One region of the Brevibacillus sp. GCM10020057 genome, then DNA from elsewhere that is predicted to be linked to it. Evidence: riboswitches for the same ligand, from Rfam matches in the RefSeq annotation. Region 1 holds a riboswitch; the other holds the start of a gene.
The links. Region 1 has a riboswitch for FMN ahead of ribD (bifunctional diaminohydroxyphosphoribosylaminopyrimidine deaminase/5-amino-6-(5-phosphoribosylamino)uracil reductase RibD). Riboswitches for the same ligand answer to the same signal wherever they lie in the genome.
Positions count from the first base shown of each region.

Region 2: it holds a riboswitch for FMN, as region 1 does, so the genes downstream of both, ACFSO0_RS04395 (ECF transporter S component) here and ribD (bifunctional diaminohydroxyphosphoribosylaminopyrimidine deaminase/5-amino-6-(5-phosphoribosylamino)uracil reductase RibD) in region 1, are expected to answer to the same signal.

Region 1 covers NZ_JBHUJW010000034.1:55,107-62,388, reverse strand. The annotation lists gene ACFSO0_RS10670 (hypothetical protein) at 1-534, shown strand, start outside; gene ACFSO0_RS10665 (globin-coupled sensor protein) at 771-2,087, shown strand; gene yunB (sporulation protein YunB) at 2,257-2,994, shown strand; gene ACFSO0_RS10655 (HAD family hydrolase) at 3,483-4,136, shown strand; FMN riboswitch at 4,216-4,362, shown strand; FMN riboswitch at 4,507-4,652, shown strand; gene ribD (bifunctional diaminohydroxyphosphoribosylaminopyrimidine deaminase/5-amino-6-(5-phosphoribosylamino)uracil reductase RibD) at 4,777-5,889, shown strand; gene ACFSO0_RS10645 (riboflavin synthase) at 5,905-6,570, shown strand; gene ACFSO0_RS10640 (bifunctional 3,4-dihydroxy-2-butanone-4-phosphate synthase/GTP cyclohydrolase II) at 6,599-7,282, shown strand, end outside.
Region 2 covers NZ_JBHUJW010000011.1:164,740-172,021, reverse strand. The annotation lists gene ACFSO0_RS04415 (M42 family metallopeptidase) at 1-211, opposite strand, end outside; gene bcp (thioredoxin-dependent thiol peroxidase) at 250-720, opposite strand; gene ACFSO0_RS04405 (helix-turn-helix domain-containing protein) at 906-1,523, shown strand; gene proS (proline--tRNA ligase) at 1,737-3,203, opposite strand; gene ACFSO0_RS04395 (ECF transporter S component) at 3,519-4,124, opposite strand; FMN riboswitch at 4,386-4,539, opposite strand; gene ACFSO0_RS04390 (ABC transporter permease) at 4,605-5,402, opposite strand; gene ACFSO0_RS04385 (ABC transporter permease) at 5,418-6,212, opposite strand; gene ACFSO0_RS04380 (ABC transporter ATP-binding protein) at 6,205-7,215, opposite strand.

The DNA.
Region 1 (7,282 bases):
GCGAAAAAAGTGTCGTTTATGCAGACCGCGTACGGCGGCTACCAGCCGCAGCTGTCCTTCTGCGATTTTACAGGGGAGGGGACCAAGCAAATTCTGGTGCAGGCTCCGACGGGCGGAAGCGGGGGCACATCGGACTACTACCTGTTCAGCACGAGGGACAACAATCCGGCGGTTCTGCCCGTTCCGCAACCGTTGACCATCTCGGGCTCCTATCAGGACGGCTACAAGGTTCCGCTGACGATCAAGGAGACGAATCAGACGACGGTGCTCGACTTGTCGGACCGCAAACAAATCTACGAGGACAACGGCGTCTACAAAAACGGCAAACTCGCCCGGCCGGTGGTGGTCATGCCGAATTCGTTCAGCGTGCTGCGGCCCCTCGAAAAGCGCGACGGGGTATGCGTGCTGCAAGGGGAGCAACGCGTGAGCGGCGTGGCCAATGCGGACACGATCGCGTACGTGGAGTCGCTGTGGAAATGGGAAAACAACGGCTGGAAGCTGCAGAGCGCGCAGGTGAAAAAAGCGGTTCGGTAGCGGGAAACGGCAGGGGCTGTCTCAAAAGTCGATTTTTTTGACTGGGGAGCCGCCCCTTTTGCCGCTCTAAAATGTTGAAAGTTGACGTTGTAAATGCAACCGAGCGGGCGTTCTGTTTACCTGCCCGGAAAAGCGGGTAGTTATGTATTATTCTACGCATATACACAACTGGGAAAATTTATTGTATAGTACAATGAGAATATGACCAGTACCCATATCAAAAAGGAGTTTGTGCTATGAGTACATTCCCGATTTCAAGTCTGTTCGGCTTAAAAAGAAAAGCGAAAAAAGAGCCTTTCTTTCGCGAGGGGAAGGAAATGGGCGAGATTCAGATCGAACTGGGAACCCAATTGGCGAAACAGTTGGCCATGATCCAGCTGACCGAGCAGGACTTGTCGGATGCGAAAGCGATTCAGCCTTTGATCATTCAAAATATTGACAAAATTGTAGAGCTTTTTTATAAACAAATTGCCGGCGAGTCATTGCTTATGTCCATTATCGACAAGCACAGCAGCATTGACCGCCTGAAACAGACGCTGAACCGCCACATCCAGGAGATGTTCAGCGGCAGGATCGACAGGGACTATTACGAGCAGCGCAGCCGGATTGCCATCATCCACATGCGCATCGGACTGGAGCCGAAATGGTACATGGGTGCGTTCCAAAACCTGCTGGTCTCCATCATGGATCTGCTGCATGAACATATCGAGGACAAGCAGGAGTATGTCCGTGCGATCCGGGTCGTGACCAAGCTGCTCAGTATCGAGCAGCAGATCGTTCTGGAGGAATACGAGAACGAGCACGAGCGCGTGCGCAGGCAGGCGCTGGAGAAAAAAGGCCAGTTGCGGGTGGTTCTCTGCAATTCGGCCAAAGAGCTTGCCGCCATTTCCGAAGAAAACAGCGCGTTTGTGCAGCAGCTGACGGAGCAATCGCGTGAGGTGTTGCGCTTTGCAGAGAACGGGACGAATTTTTCCGTCAAAGCGCAGCAGCTTTCCCAGGAAGGCAAGGAAAAACTGCAGAAGCAGCAGGAGCAAATGGAGCTGATCCAGGACAGCGCCAAGCAAATTGCGGAAGAAATGGCTATGCTGGAGGAAAACGCGGAGAAAATCCGCGGCATTGTCAACGTGGTGACCGCCATTGCGGAGCAGACCAACCTGCTCGCGCTCAATGCGGCGATCGAGGCGGCCAGAGCGGGGGAACAGGGACGCGGGTTCGCGGTGGTCGCCGATGAAGTGCGCAAGCTGGCGGAGCAGACCAAACAATCTGTCTTTGGCGTGCGTGAACTGATCGAAAAGACGAACCAGCAGACCGAAGCGCTGTCGCTGGTCTTCGGGGAGATCCAGGCGCTCGTTCATTCCAGTACGATGATGAGCAACGAGACCAACGCCTTTTTCGAGGGGATCATCGGCGCCGTCATGGAAGGCAAGGAGCAGAATTCGAGGATTCAAAAGGAACTGGAAAACTTCCTCCGCGTCATGGAAGACATGAATCAGGCGGTGGCGCAGGTAGCCAGTTCGGCAGACGAGCTGTCGGAAGTGACGATAAACCTGTAGCAACAGTTGGCATATACGGCGCATCACATCAGGCACATCCCGCCCAGTCGGAGATGTGCTTTTTTCGTTTAAGTAGGAGATAGTGGAAAGTCAAGTCGATTTGTCGGGATGAACGCGGAAACGGAAGTCTTTTTTCCTGTTGGCCGCCATAGGATGTAGCAATTGGGAGGTGACGGGCGTGGCGAAGTTTCGACCCCGTCGGCGTTGGAAGAACCCGCTGTCCCGAACGAAGGCGTTTTTTATCGCGATCGTCATCTTTTTGGCGATGACGATCCAGACGCTCATCTTTTTGGAGAACCGGCTCGAGCCAACGCTCCTGATCCTGGCTTCGCAAAAGGCGGAGCAGCTGGCCAAGGAAGCGATAACGGATGCGGTCACCAAGCGGATATCCCAGCAAGGCGTCGACTTTAACCAGATCGTGAAGATTGAAAAGGACAAAAAGGGGCAAATCCAGGCGTATCAGTTTAATTTCAAGGAGTACGCGCGGATCATCGGAGAGACGACTTCCCGCATTCAGAACAAGCTCCAGGAGTTCGAGCACGATCATGTGGGCAGCACGATTCCTCTTGGTCTGGCGACAGGCAACAGCTTTCTCGCGAACATGGGACCGGAGCTGCCGGTGACGTTCATGCCGATCGGCTCGGTCAAGACCAAGCTGGAGACGGAGCTGAAGGAAGCGGGCATCAATATGGTGCTGGCGACCGTCTACATTTTTGTGGAGGTGGATCTGCGCATCGTCATTCCGTTTGCGACCGACGAGCAGACCGTCACCACGAAAATTCCGATCACCCACTCTCTGATCGTCGGCGACGTGCCGCAGTACCTGTACAACAATCCGGAAGGCAAGCCGGATGTGCCGCGGGCCGAGACGCCGCAAAGCCAGGCGATTCCGGATGCGTCGGAGTAAAGGAAGCAAGTTGCTGAGGTCCATGTGCTATGCTATCCTTTAGGTAACGAACATGTACTATCGGTGCATATTTCTGGAAAGAAAGTTTTATCCGATGAGCAGCTTCCCGAAATCATCAGTCATAATCAAGAGTTGCTGGATACCATCACGGAGGTAGTCGGAGGGGATTCGAGATGAAGGATGCGGGTAAAAGAAACGCACAAGATTCTATTTACGGAGCCGCCACTGGACGATGGTTAACGAACGCCCCAACGAAGCAGGACTGGATCAAACATGATACGCGTACGGGCGTGTATATCGGGCCGGCGAGTGAAGGCGGAGATGCCGAGTACGTCAAAGTGATCAGCGGCCCCGTCCACAGCAAGAAACCTTCCTTTGCAAGATAAATAGCGATACACGCGTTGCAGGACCGCATGGCTGATGCTGTGCGGTTTGTTGTTTGAAAAGAGGAAAAGTCAGTCAAAGCCTGACAGAAAAGGGGGCAAATCATGAACGCACACAGGGCCAAAGGCATCATCTTTGACATGGACAATACCCTGCTGAAATCCAGGATCAACTTCGCGGAGATGAAGCGCGCCGTGTTCCGGCTGCTGGCAGAGCACGGATGCTGCCAGCCCGACCTGGACTGGACAAGTCATACGGCCTCGCAGTTGATCGAGATCGGGAGACAGTCTGCGCAGATGACGCAAGCGCTCGAGGAAAAGATGTGGGCGGCGGTGACAGAGATCGAAAAGGAAGGGATGCACGGGGCTGTGCTGGAGGAGCACGCCGTGGAAGTGCTGGAGGAGCTGCGGCAGCGCTGCTCGCTCTACATCCTGACGAACAATGCGCGTGCGGCGGCCATGGAAGCCTTGCAAAGGACGGGAATCGCTCACTTTTTTGCAGACGTTGTGGGGCGGGAGCAGATGGCCGAGCTGAAGCCTTCTCCCTCCGGCGTCCGCTGCATATTGCGCCAGCAGCGCGAATGGCCGGTGGAGGCATGGACGATGGTCGGCGATTCGTGGATCGATGGCAAGGCGGCGCAGGATGCAGGCATCCGGTTTGTGGCCTACCAGGGAAAAGAAGGCGAGATGGCCAATCACGGGGTGCATCCGCTGGCGACCATCCAGAGCTTGCGGGAGCTTTTGCCTTATTTTTCATGATTTCTGGCGGACAAGAAACTTTTCGCACGGATAGGCTTCGGTCTCGTCCAAAAGTGTGGTATACTTAACGCAACTGAATACCAGCCTTCAGGGTAGGGTGCAATTCCCGACCGGCGGTAATGACGAACGCACGTCTGAGCCCGCGACTCGCTGCCTGCTTTTGGGCGGCGACTGACTTGGTGAAAATCCAAGGCCGACGGTACAGTCCGGATGGGAGAAGGTATTTGGAATGGCCTCGCAGTCGTTTTTTGGCAAAAAAACGGTTGTGAAAGGCTTCTTTCTCGATGCCCTGGGACGATCAGCTCACGGGCATTTTTATTTGTCACGCAAGGAGGAAGGGAACGAAGGCACGCAACTTCATAAGCAGACAAGCAATCTTCAGGGCAGGGTGCAATTCCCGACCGGCGGTAATGACGAACGCATGTCAAAGCCCGCGACTCGCTGGCCTCGTCAGGCAGCGACTGATCTGGTGAAAATCCAGAGCCGACGGTACAGTCCGGATGGGAGAAGATGCAAAGTGCTTTCCTCGTCTGTTTTTGCAAAAAACGGATGGAGCGAGGCTTCTTTCCCTATGCCCTGAAACGAAAGGTTTCGAGGGCTTTTTGTTTTGGCTGGAATCTGAAGCAGACAGGAGAGCGAGATGGAACAAGACACACGCTTCATGACATTGGCGCTGGAGCTGGCGCGAGCCGCAGAGGGGCAGACCAGTCCCAATCCGCTGGTCGGGGCTGTCATCGTCCGGGACGGTCAAGTGGTCGGCATGGGAGCGCATCTGAAAGCGGGTGAGCCGCATGCCGAGGTGCACGCGCTGCGCATGGCAGGAGAAAAGGCGCGGGGCGCTACCTTGTACGTGACGCTGGAGCCGTGCAGCCATCACGGGAAGACGCCGCCCTGCGCGGAGGCGGTCATCGCGGCGGGCATCGCGCGGGTCGTGGTCGCTGTCGTGGATGAAAATCCGTTGGTGGCGGGCAAAGGAATCGCCTTGCTGCGGGCAGCCGGAGTGGACGTGACCGTCGGGGTGTGCGAGCAGGAGGCAAAAAAGCTCAATGAGGTGTTCTGGCATTACATGAAGACGAAGCGGCCGTTCGTCACGGTGAAAACGGCGAGCACGCTGGACGGGAAAATCGCCACCTCCACAGGACACAGCCGCTGGATTACGGGAGAGGCGGCGCGCAGCGAGGTACATGCGCTGCGCCGCAAACACGATGCGATCCTGGTCGGAGTCGGGACCGTGCTGGCGGACGACCCGCAGCTGACGGCCCGCGCCAAGGGAGAGCTGTACGGCAGGCAGCCTGTGCGGGTCATCCTCGACAGCCGGCTGCGCACACCGCTGGAAGCCCGCGTCGTGCAGGACAAGGCAGCGCCTACCTGGATCGTGACGACAGCAGAGGCACCGGAGGAAAGGCGGCAAGCATTCGCTGCAGTTGCAGGGGTCAAGCTAATCACGTTGAACGCTCCGCTCTCGGTCCCGGCTGTGCTGGAGAAGCTGGGCGAGCTGGGCATCACTTCCCTGCTGGTGGAAGGAGGAGCGGAAGTAAACGGCTCCTTCCTGCAAGCGCGAGCGATTCAAAAAGTCGTCAGCTACGTCTCGCTCAAACTGGCAGGGGGCAAGCTGGCGCCGACTCCGTTTGGCGGGACAGGCTTTGCCACCATGGATGAAGCGGTGCCGCTGGCCGATCTGTCCATCGAGCGAGTAAGCGAGCAGGACGTGCGCATCGTCGGCTACCCGCAGTGGGACAGGGCGAGTGAATAACGCGAGGTGAGAGAAATGTTTACTGGACTGGTGGAAGAAGTGGGGATTCTTGAGGTCATGACGGGCAGCAAGGAGGCGAGCCGGCTCGCCATTCGCGCAGAGCGTGTGCTGGACGGCGTACAGATCGGCGACAGCATCGCCGTGAACGGCATCTGCCTGACCGTCACCTCCTTTACCTCCCGTCAATTCACCGTAGATGTCATGCCGGAGACGATGAACAAGACGACCCTGGGTCAGCTGCGGAGGGGGCAGCGCGTCAACCTGGAGCGGGCGATGCGCCTTGGCGACCGGTTCGGGGGGCACATCGTCTCCGGACACGTGGACGGGACAGGGACGGTCCGCTCCCGCGAGCCGCATGCCAATGCCGTGCTGTTTCGCATCGCGGCACAGCCGGCTTTGCTGAAATACGTGATCCCACGCGGATCGATCTGCGTAGACGGGATCAGCTTGACGGTCGTCGATGTGGACCACGCCAGCTTTTCGGTGTCGATCATCCCCCATACGTTGTCCCAGACGAGCTTGCAGGACCGCCGTCCGGGGGACCTGGTGAATCTGGAGGCAGACGTCATCGGAAAATATGTGGAGCGGCTGATGGGCATGCGGGACGCGGCGCCCAAACAACGGACGGAGCAGCAGTCCCGATTGAGTCTGGCCTTTTTGCAGGAGAACGGATTTGCCTGATTTTTTTCCTAGTTGAGGAGGGAGAACGATGTTAGACAGCATAGAAGCAGCATTGGAAGATTTGCGCCGGGGCAAGGCCGTGATCGTCGTGGACGATGAGGACCGCGAGAATGAGGGCGACTTTGTCTGCCTCGCGGAAGCGGCCACGCCGGAGATGATCAACTTCATGGTGACGCACGGGCGCGGGCTGGTCTGCGTCCCGGTCACGGAGGAAAAGGCTGCACAGCTGGGACTTGCGCCGATGGTGGAGACGAATACGGACAAGCAAGGAACGGCATTTACCGTCTCCATCGATGAACGCAGCACGCATACCGGAATTTCGGCGCACGAGCGCTCACGTACCGTACTGGCAATGCTGGACGAGCGCAGCCGGGCCGAGGACTTCCGCCGCCCCGGGCACATTTTCCCTTTGATCGCGCGGCCGGGCGGCGTTCTGCGCAGGGCGGGGCACACCGAGGCTGCCGTTGATTTGGCGCAGCTGGCGGGAGCCGCGCCTGCCGGGGTCATCTGCGAGATCATGAACGAGGATGGCACGATGGCGCGACTGCCGCAGCTGGAGGAGATCGCCAAGCGGTTCGGGCTCAAGCTGATTTCGATCGCTGACCTGATTCGCTACCGGATGGAAAAAGAGTCGCTGGTCAAAAAGGAGATCGAAGTGCAGCTGCCGACCGCCTATGGCGACTTCCGCATCGCCGCGTACACGAACGAACTG
Region 2 (7,282 bases), on a different contig from region 1:
CGACGTGGGCGGTGAGCAGACGCGCCTTTTCCGTATTCGCGCCCGGGATGGTTGCGATGATCGCTCCTTTGTTGGTGCGCCTGAAGCCTACGCCCAGCTTCTCAAGCTCCCTGGATACCCACGCCATTACTTTCGCGGTGTTTCCTGATGGGCTCGGGATTTTCGCCAGCTGGCAAAAAGATTCGACCACATAATCGATGGATACGCTCATGGAATTTGCTCCTCCTGTTCGCAGTCGTGCGTTTGCCGCTACGGCTGCAGCTCTTCCTGAATGAATTGGAGCACTTCCTGCACATGCCCCTTGACCTTGACTTTGGTCCACGCCTTTGCGATCCTTCCCTCTTTGTCGATGACAAAAGTAGACCGCTCAATGCCCATGTACTCGCGTCCGTACATTTTTTTCAGGACCCACACGCCGTACGCCTCTGCCACCTGATGGTCAGGGTCTGCCAGCAGAGGAAACGGCAGCTCGTGCTTGGCCGCAAACTTGTCGTGCGACTTGACGCTGTCCGGGCTGATGCCCAGCACGACCGTATCGAGCTGCGCAAACTTCGGATGGTAGTCGCGAAAATCACAGGCTTCCGTCGTGCAGCCCGGGGTCATGTCCTTTGGATAAAAATAGAGCACCACGTTCTTTCCCCTGTAATCGGAAAGAGAAATCGTCCGGTTGTCGCTGGCTTCCAGCGTAAAATCCGGCGCGGCTTGGCGGGTGGCTGTCATTAGTGTCCCTTCTTTCTGTCCCTCTTGTCTTCGTATGCACTCCCCCCATTTTACCACAACCTTACAGCCACTTCATCTCTATACACGTTGCGCTTTCCATCAGAAAACGATAGAATTGATGGATAGTATAGTGAACGACGAACAATTAAAAATATTGCCTAGTCAGTTGGATGGTGAGAATTGGCATGAAAGAGTTTTATGAAGTTACAGATTCAGAAGCACTTAAATCACTAGCTATTGCCGAGCGTGTCAAAATTTTGGAGCTTTTCGAGGACCTTGAGCCCCGGACTGCCAAACAGATTGCCACGGAACTAGGTGAAAACGCCGCTCGCCTTCACTACCACGTGAAGGAACTCGTTCGGGTCGGCTTGCTCAAACAGGTGGATACCCGTGTCAAAGGGTCCATCGTTGAAAAGTATTACGAGCCCGTAGCCAAAGTGATTCAGGTCAAGCTGCAAGTCATGATCGAAGAAAACGCACAGCAGCTGAGCGATGTGATGTTCACGCCGTTCCGCACGACGGAAAAAGACCTCATGCGCACCTTGAACAGATTCGTCTCCAGCGATCAGGATGTGCGCAAAGAGTACAAAAACACCTTTGCCTTCAATGTGCACGAATTCCATCTCAGCCAGGACGAGCGCAATCAGTTCGTCGATGAGCTGGGCAATCTGTTGCACAAGTACAAGGCTTTCAAAAGCGAGCCTGGGCGCCGCAAGTTCAAGTTTTTCGACGTTCTCTTCCCGTTGACTCCCGCCGAGCCTTCCGACGATTCGGACGAGCCGTTCGAGGATTCAGAAGAATAACGGGCCTGGGCGCTGTATAAGAGTCAATAAAGCCAAGGGGCTGTCTCAAAAGTCAATTTTTGACTTGGAGACGCCCCTTTTGCTGTTCAAAAACGTTGAGAAATCAATTATTCTCAGATAGCTGCGCCGATGTGCTGGCACACCTTTTTGCTGTGGACGGCTCTGCCTGCGCCGCGGCATGGCAGAGCCATACTTATGTTCCTTTCTGCTTCCCTAGTAAGCCCGTCCGAACCAGACCGTATGCTGCGCCTTCCCGCCACAGCAGATGCACGCGGCCTTTTGCACAGGCGGCTCGAACGGGATGTTGCGGGACGTAAACTTCGTCTCTTCCTTGACCTTTGCCTCGCACGCATCGTCGCCGCACCAGCCGGTCAGCACCCAGCCGCTCGGAGTGTTCTCTTGCTCGCTTTTGGCGATGTGGGCCACAAGCTGCTCCAGCGTGTCGATGTCGAGGTGGGAGTTCGCCTCGCGGAAAGCCAGCGCTTTTTGATACATGTTCTGCTGAATGTCCGCAAGCAAGCTCTGGATCGTCTCCACGATGCCGTCCAACTTCGCGGTGATCTTTTCCCCGGTGTCGCGGCGCGCCAGAATCACCTGTCCGCTCTCCACATCGCGCGGCCCCATTTCCAGCCGCAGCGGTACTCCGCGCATTTCCCACTCGTTGAACTTCCAGCCTGGCGTCTCCTCGCGCAGATCGGCGCGGACGCGGATACCGGCGGCTTTGATCTGGTCAAAGAGCGGATCGAATGCGACCATCACTTGTTCTCGCAGCTTCATCGGACCGACCGGGATCATGATGACTTGTGTCGGCGCCATCCGCGGCGGCAGCGCCAGCCCCCGGTCGTCGCCGTGCACCATGATCATCGAGCCGATCAGACGGGTCGAGCTGCCCCAGGACGTGGTGTGCACGTATTTGAACGTGTTGTCGCGGTCGAGGAATTTGATCTCGAAGCCGCGCGCAAAGTTGTCACCAAGGTAGTGGGAGGTGCCTGCCTGCACGGCCTTGCCGTCCTTCATCATCGCTTCGATGGAGTACGTGTCGACGGCGCCGGCGAAACGTTCGCTCGGCGTTTTTTGCCCCATCCAGACCGGGATCGCCAGCTCCTGCTCGACGACTTCGCGGTAAATCTCCAGCATCCGCATGGTTTCCTCGCGAGCTTCTTCCTCTGTGGCATGGGCGGTGTGCCCTTCCTGCCAGAGAAACTCGGATGTGCGCAAAAACGGCATCGTCCGCTTTTCCCAGCGGAATACGTTGGCCCACTGGTTGATCAGGACAGGCAGGTCGCGGTAGCTTTGAATCCACTGGCTGTACATATGCCCGATGATCGTCTCGGACGTCGGGCGCAGCGCCAGCCGCTCCTCCAACGGCTCGCCGCCTGCCTCCGTCACCCACGGCAGCTCCGGATTGAAGCCTTCGACGTGCTCCTTTTCCTTTTGCATGAAAGACTCGGGAATCAGCATCGGGAAGTATGCGTTGCGGTGCCCGGTCTCCTTGAAGCGCTTGTTCATCGCCTCCTGAATCCGCTCCCACAGCTCATAACCGTCCGGCTTGAACACGATGCAGCCGCGAACCGGCGTGTAGTCCATCAGGTCTGCCTTGCGAATCGTGTCGATGTACCAGCGCGAAAAATCTTCCGCTTGCGGCGTAATTTCTTTCACAAACGTTTTTTCCTCTTTCATCCTGCTACAGCTCCTCTTGAAAAATAATGAAAAAATCCCCCATCCCAACATAGGGACGGAGGATTAACATCCGCGGTACCACCCTGATTGATGGCAGCAAAAACTGCACATCCACTCAAAGTCCCGATAACGGCGGGGCAACCGGCACGGCTCATCGCCGGCAGCTTCAGGATGGGGAGCAGTCATGCCGCAGTATCGGCCTTGCAGACGAGGGCCGACTCTCTGGGACGCGGCGCATGCTGCGGGTCCTTTCACAGCCTTTGCAGCTTTCACAGCTTTCTTAAATCAATATGTTAACAAGCCGCAGACCGATTGTCAATTTGTGGCACGCGGACTCAAGCGGGTCGCCAGCTTGACGTACACCGGATAGGCGACCAGGGAAAGCATCGCCCCTTTGAACATGTTGAACGGCACGATTCCGTACAGGATGAGGGACCATACGCTGTCGGCGCCGAGCGTCGCGAGCAACTGATCCATCGGCATATGAGAGATGGCGGCATAGGCAGGCAAGAGGAAGAAAGCGTTGGCCAAGGCCATCACGACACTCATCAGCAACGTCCCGAGCGCAAGGCCGGTCAAAAAGCCTTTCTTTCCCTGGCTGACACGCTGCATGGCAACCGCCGCCACGATAAAGCTCGCACCCGCCGCCACGTTGGCCAGCTCGCCGATCAGCAAGCCGTCCGTGTTCTTAAACAGCATGTGCAGCGCATTTTTCAGCACTTCCACGATAATTCCGGCCATCGGACCGTACATGAGGCCTCCGATCAAGGAGGGCAGCGTACTGAAGTCCAGCTTCAGGAAACTCGGCATCATCGGAACGGGAAACTCCAGATACTGCAGGATAAAGGCAACCGCCGCCAGCATGGGAATCGTCACCAGCCGCTGGGTTGACCTCGTTGCATGCAAAGCTGTTTCTTTCATGTGTACCATCTCCTCGTCCATGTTCTCCTTCTGAGGAATGGCAACAGTGCGTTCCTGTCCACACTGCCTGACTGCTGCTCAAACGCCGGAAGCGCTTTATCCGTACAAAAAGCCCTGAGGAAAAAGATCCCCAGGGCTTTGACAGACGCAAGACATAAGCAGGTGCAAAATTAAGAACGAGAAACAATAGGGCTGTCGCGTGTATCGAACGCCCCGCTCCCGCTTGCACAGGCAAACAAGCACGTGTGGTAACGTACTGTCGTCATCCTTCTCCCATCCAGACTGTACTGTCGGCTCCGGAATCTCACCAGATCCTGCACTTCCTGCCGTTTATCGGCCGGGAAGGCTCGCGGGCTTACATGCACATGGCACGATCACCGCCGGTCGGGAATTTCACCCTGCCCCGAAGGAATGTGTAGTTGTATACAGACTTATTATACTGCGGTTTTTTTATTTGACAATAACCGAAAGCGCATGGTCCTAAGACCCCGCTCCCCTGTATTTGCTAACTCCCCAGTTCCAGACGAGCAGCCCGAGGCCGAAGAAGATCACGGCCATCACCGGCGTCATGAACGCGTAGCTGTACCACGTTTCCTTGCGCAGGAAGTATGCCGCCGGATAGACGCCGACAAAGGCAAACGGCAGCACGTACGTCAGCATGAATCGGATGATCTTGTTGTAGACGTCAACCGGGTAGCGGCCGTATTGCTGAATGTTGTAAATCATCGGCGTAATCCCCGTCCGCGAATCGGAGAAAAAGCTGATGGCAGAAATCGCCGTGTACACCCCGCCGTAGATCAGTGCGCCGCTGACCGACAAGACGATGAAAATGAACGGATCGTACCAGGTAAAGCTGAGCTTGAGCTGAATGGCCGCATACCCCATGATGATCAGACCGGAGATCACGCCGAAAATCCGGTCCGGCGCGATCGATTCCAGACAGACCTGCGCCAGGTTGTGAATCGGCCTTGTGAGAATGCGGTCCATTTCCCCGCGAATGATGTAGCGCTCGTTGAAGTCCCAAAAGCCGAAGAAAATCGAGAACAGCGCGTACGGCACGAGAAAAAATCCGTAGATGAAGATAATCTCGTCGCGCTTCCAGTCGCCCATCAGCGGCACGTGCTCGAACACGACGATGATAAAGACGAGGTTGATCATCTCGGAGATCAAATTCGATGCCAGATCGCCTAGGAAGTCCGCCCGGTAGGCGAGTCTCGTCTTGAAATACTGCACCAGATAGTCGGCAAAAATGCCAAAGATGTGCTTCATGTTTTGCAGCTTTTGCATGTCTCCCTACCCCCCCTGCACGACCAGCCGATTGCGGGCCAGTCGCCATAACATCAGGATCGGGACGAGAATGACGACCATCCAGACGGCCTGAAAGCCGATCAGCTCCCACGCCCTGGCCGGGGTGATCGCCCCGGTAAAGATCAGGCTGGGATAGTAGTTGATCGCCTGGAACGGCAGCAAGCCCATCACGGTCTGGGCCCACCCTGGGAAGAAGCTGATGGGCAGCACAAGCCCGGACATCAGGTCGACGATGACCCGCTTGGCCCGCATCATGCCGTCGTTGCGGAACAGGAAGAACGTGAACAGCCCGGTCAGGAGATTCACCTGCGTATTGATGAAAAAGGCAAGCAAGAGGCTCAGCAGGTACAATCCCCAGCCCTGCGCAGTGGCAGGGAAATGAAACGGGATGATCAGGCTGACCAGAAAAATACCCGGACCCGCGAAAAACAGGAAGCGAAAAATGCCTTCCCCCAGCGCCTGCGCCGTCTTGACGGACAAGTAGTTGTACGGCCGGATCATCTCGATGGCGACCTTTCCTTCCCGCACATCCTGGGCGATTTCCATGTCAATGTTGTTAAAGTAAAAGGCACGAGACATCCAGGCGATCGCTACGTACGATGTCATCTGTTCGACAGACAGGCCGCCGAGCTGCTGCTGTCCGTTGTAGATCGCTCCCCACAAAAAGTAATACGCCCCGATGTTGATAGCGTAAATGATAATCCCGCTGTAGTAGTTCACCCGATAGGCCAGCATGGTCAAAAAGCGCATGCGGATCAGTTCCATGTAGAGTCTACGCATGACTGGCTACCTCGCCGTCTGTCTGGTAAATGTTGCGCACGATATCCTCGGTGCTCGTCTCCATGATTTTCACGTCGCTCACATCAAAGGACGACATGACAGTAGACAGGACGTAGGGGAGCATTTCCTGGCTGCGCGCCACCTGTACGCTCAAGGTATACTCGTTGACCTGCTCGATCCGACAGGGCAGATCGCCGAGCACGCGGCGCAGTTCGATCGACGGGGTGCGCTTTTTCATCTGGAACTGCACTTCTGTCCCATTGCCCCAGCGCTCCTTCAGATCGCTCAAGAGGCCGTCGAAGATCAACTTGCCTTTGTCCATGACCAGCACCCGTTTGCAGAGCGCTTCAATGTCGGACACGTCATGTGTCGTCAAGAGAATGGTCATGTTCTCCGTCTCGTTCAGATTGCGGAGAAAATCGCGGATCTTTTGCTTGACCAATACGTCCAGTCCGACCGTCGGCTCATCGAGGAACAGCAGCCTTGGCTTGTGGATCAGGGCAGCCGCCACCTCGCAGCGCATCCGCTGGCCGAGACTGAGCTTGCGTACCGGCTGGCTGACGAACGAGCCGATATCGAGCTCCTCGATCAGACGGTCCAGCCATTTGCCGCCCTGCTCGTCATCTACCTTGTAAACGCTCTTGAGCAGGCGGAACGATTCGAGCGGAGACAGGTCCCACCATAGCTGCGAGCGCTGCCCGAAGACGACCCCGATGGAGCGCACGTACTCTTCGCGCTCCCGGAACGGGACGAAGCCGTTGATGACGATGTCGCCGCTGCTCGGGGTCAGGATGCCCGTCAGCATTTTGATCGTCGTCGACTTGCCCGCCCCGTTTTCCCCGATCAGGGCGAACATCTCCCCTTCCTCCACCGTGAAGGAAAGGTTGTCGACTGCCTTGACCGTCTTGTACTCGCGGCTGAACAAATCGCGAAAAGCACCACCGAGACCCGACCGGGACTGGTGAATGCGGAATTCCTTTTGCAACTGCTTCACTTGAATCATCGGTTACCTTCCTTTTGATTGCTTCTGCAAGATTCCATCTGTAAGTGTATATGAGCGTGTGCGATTT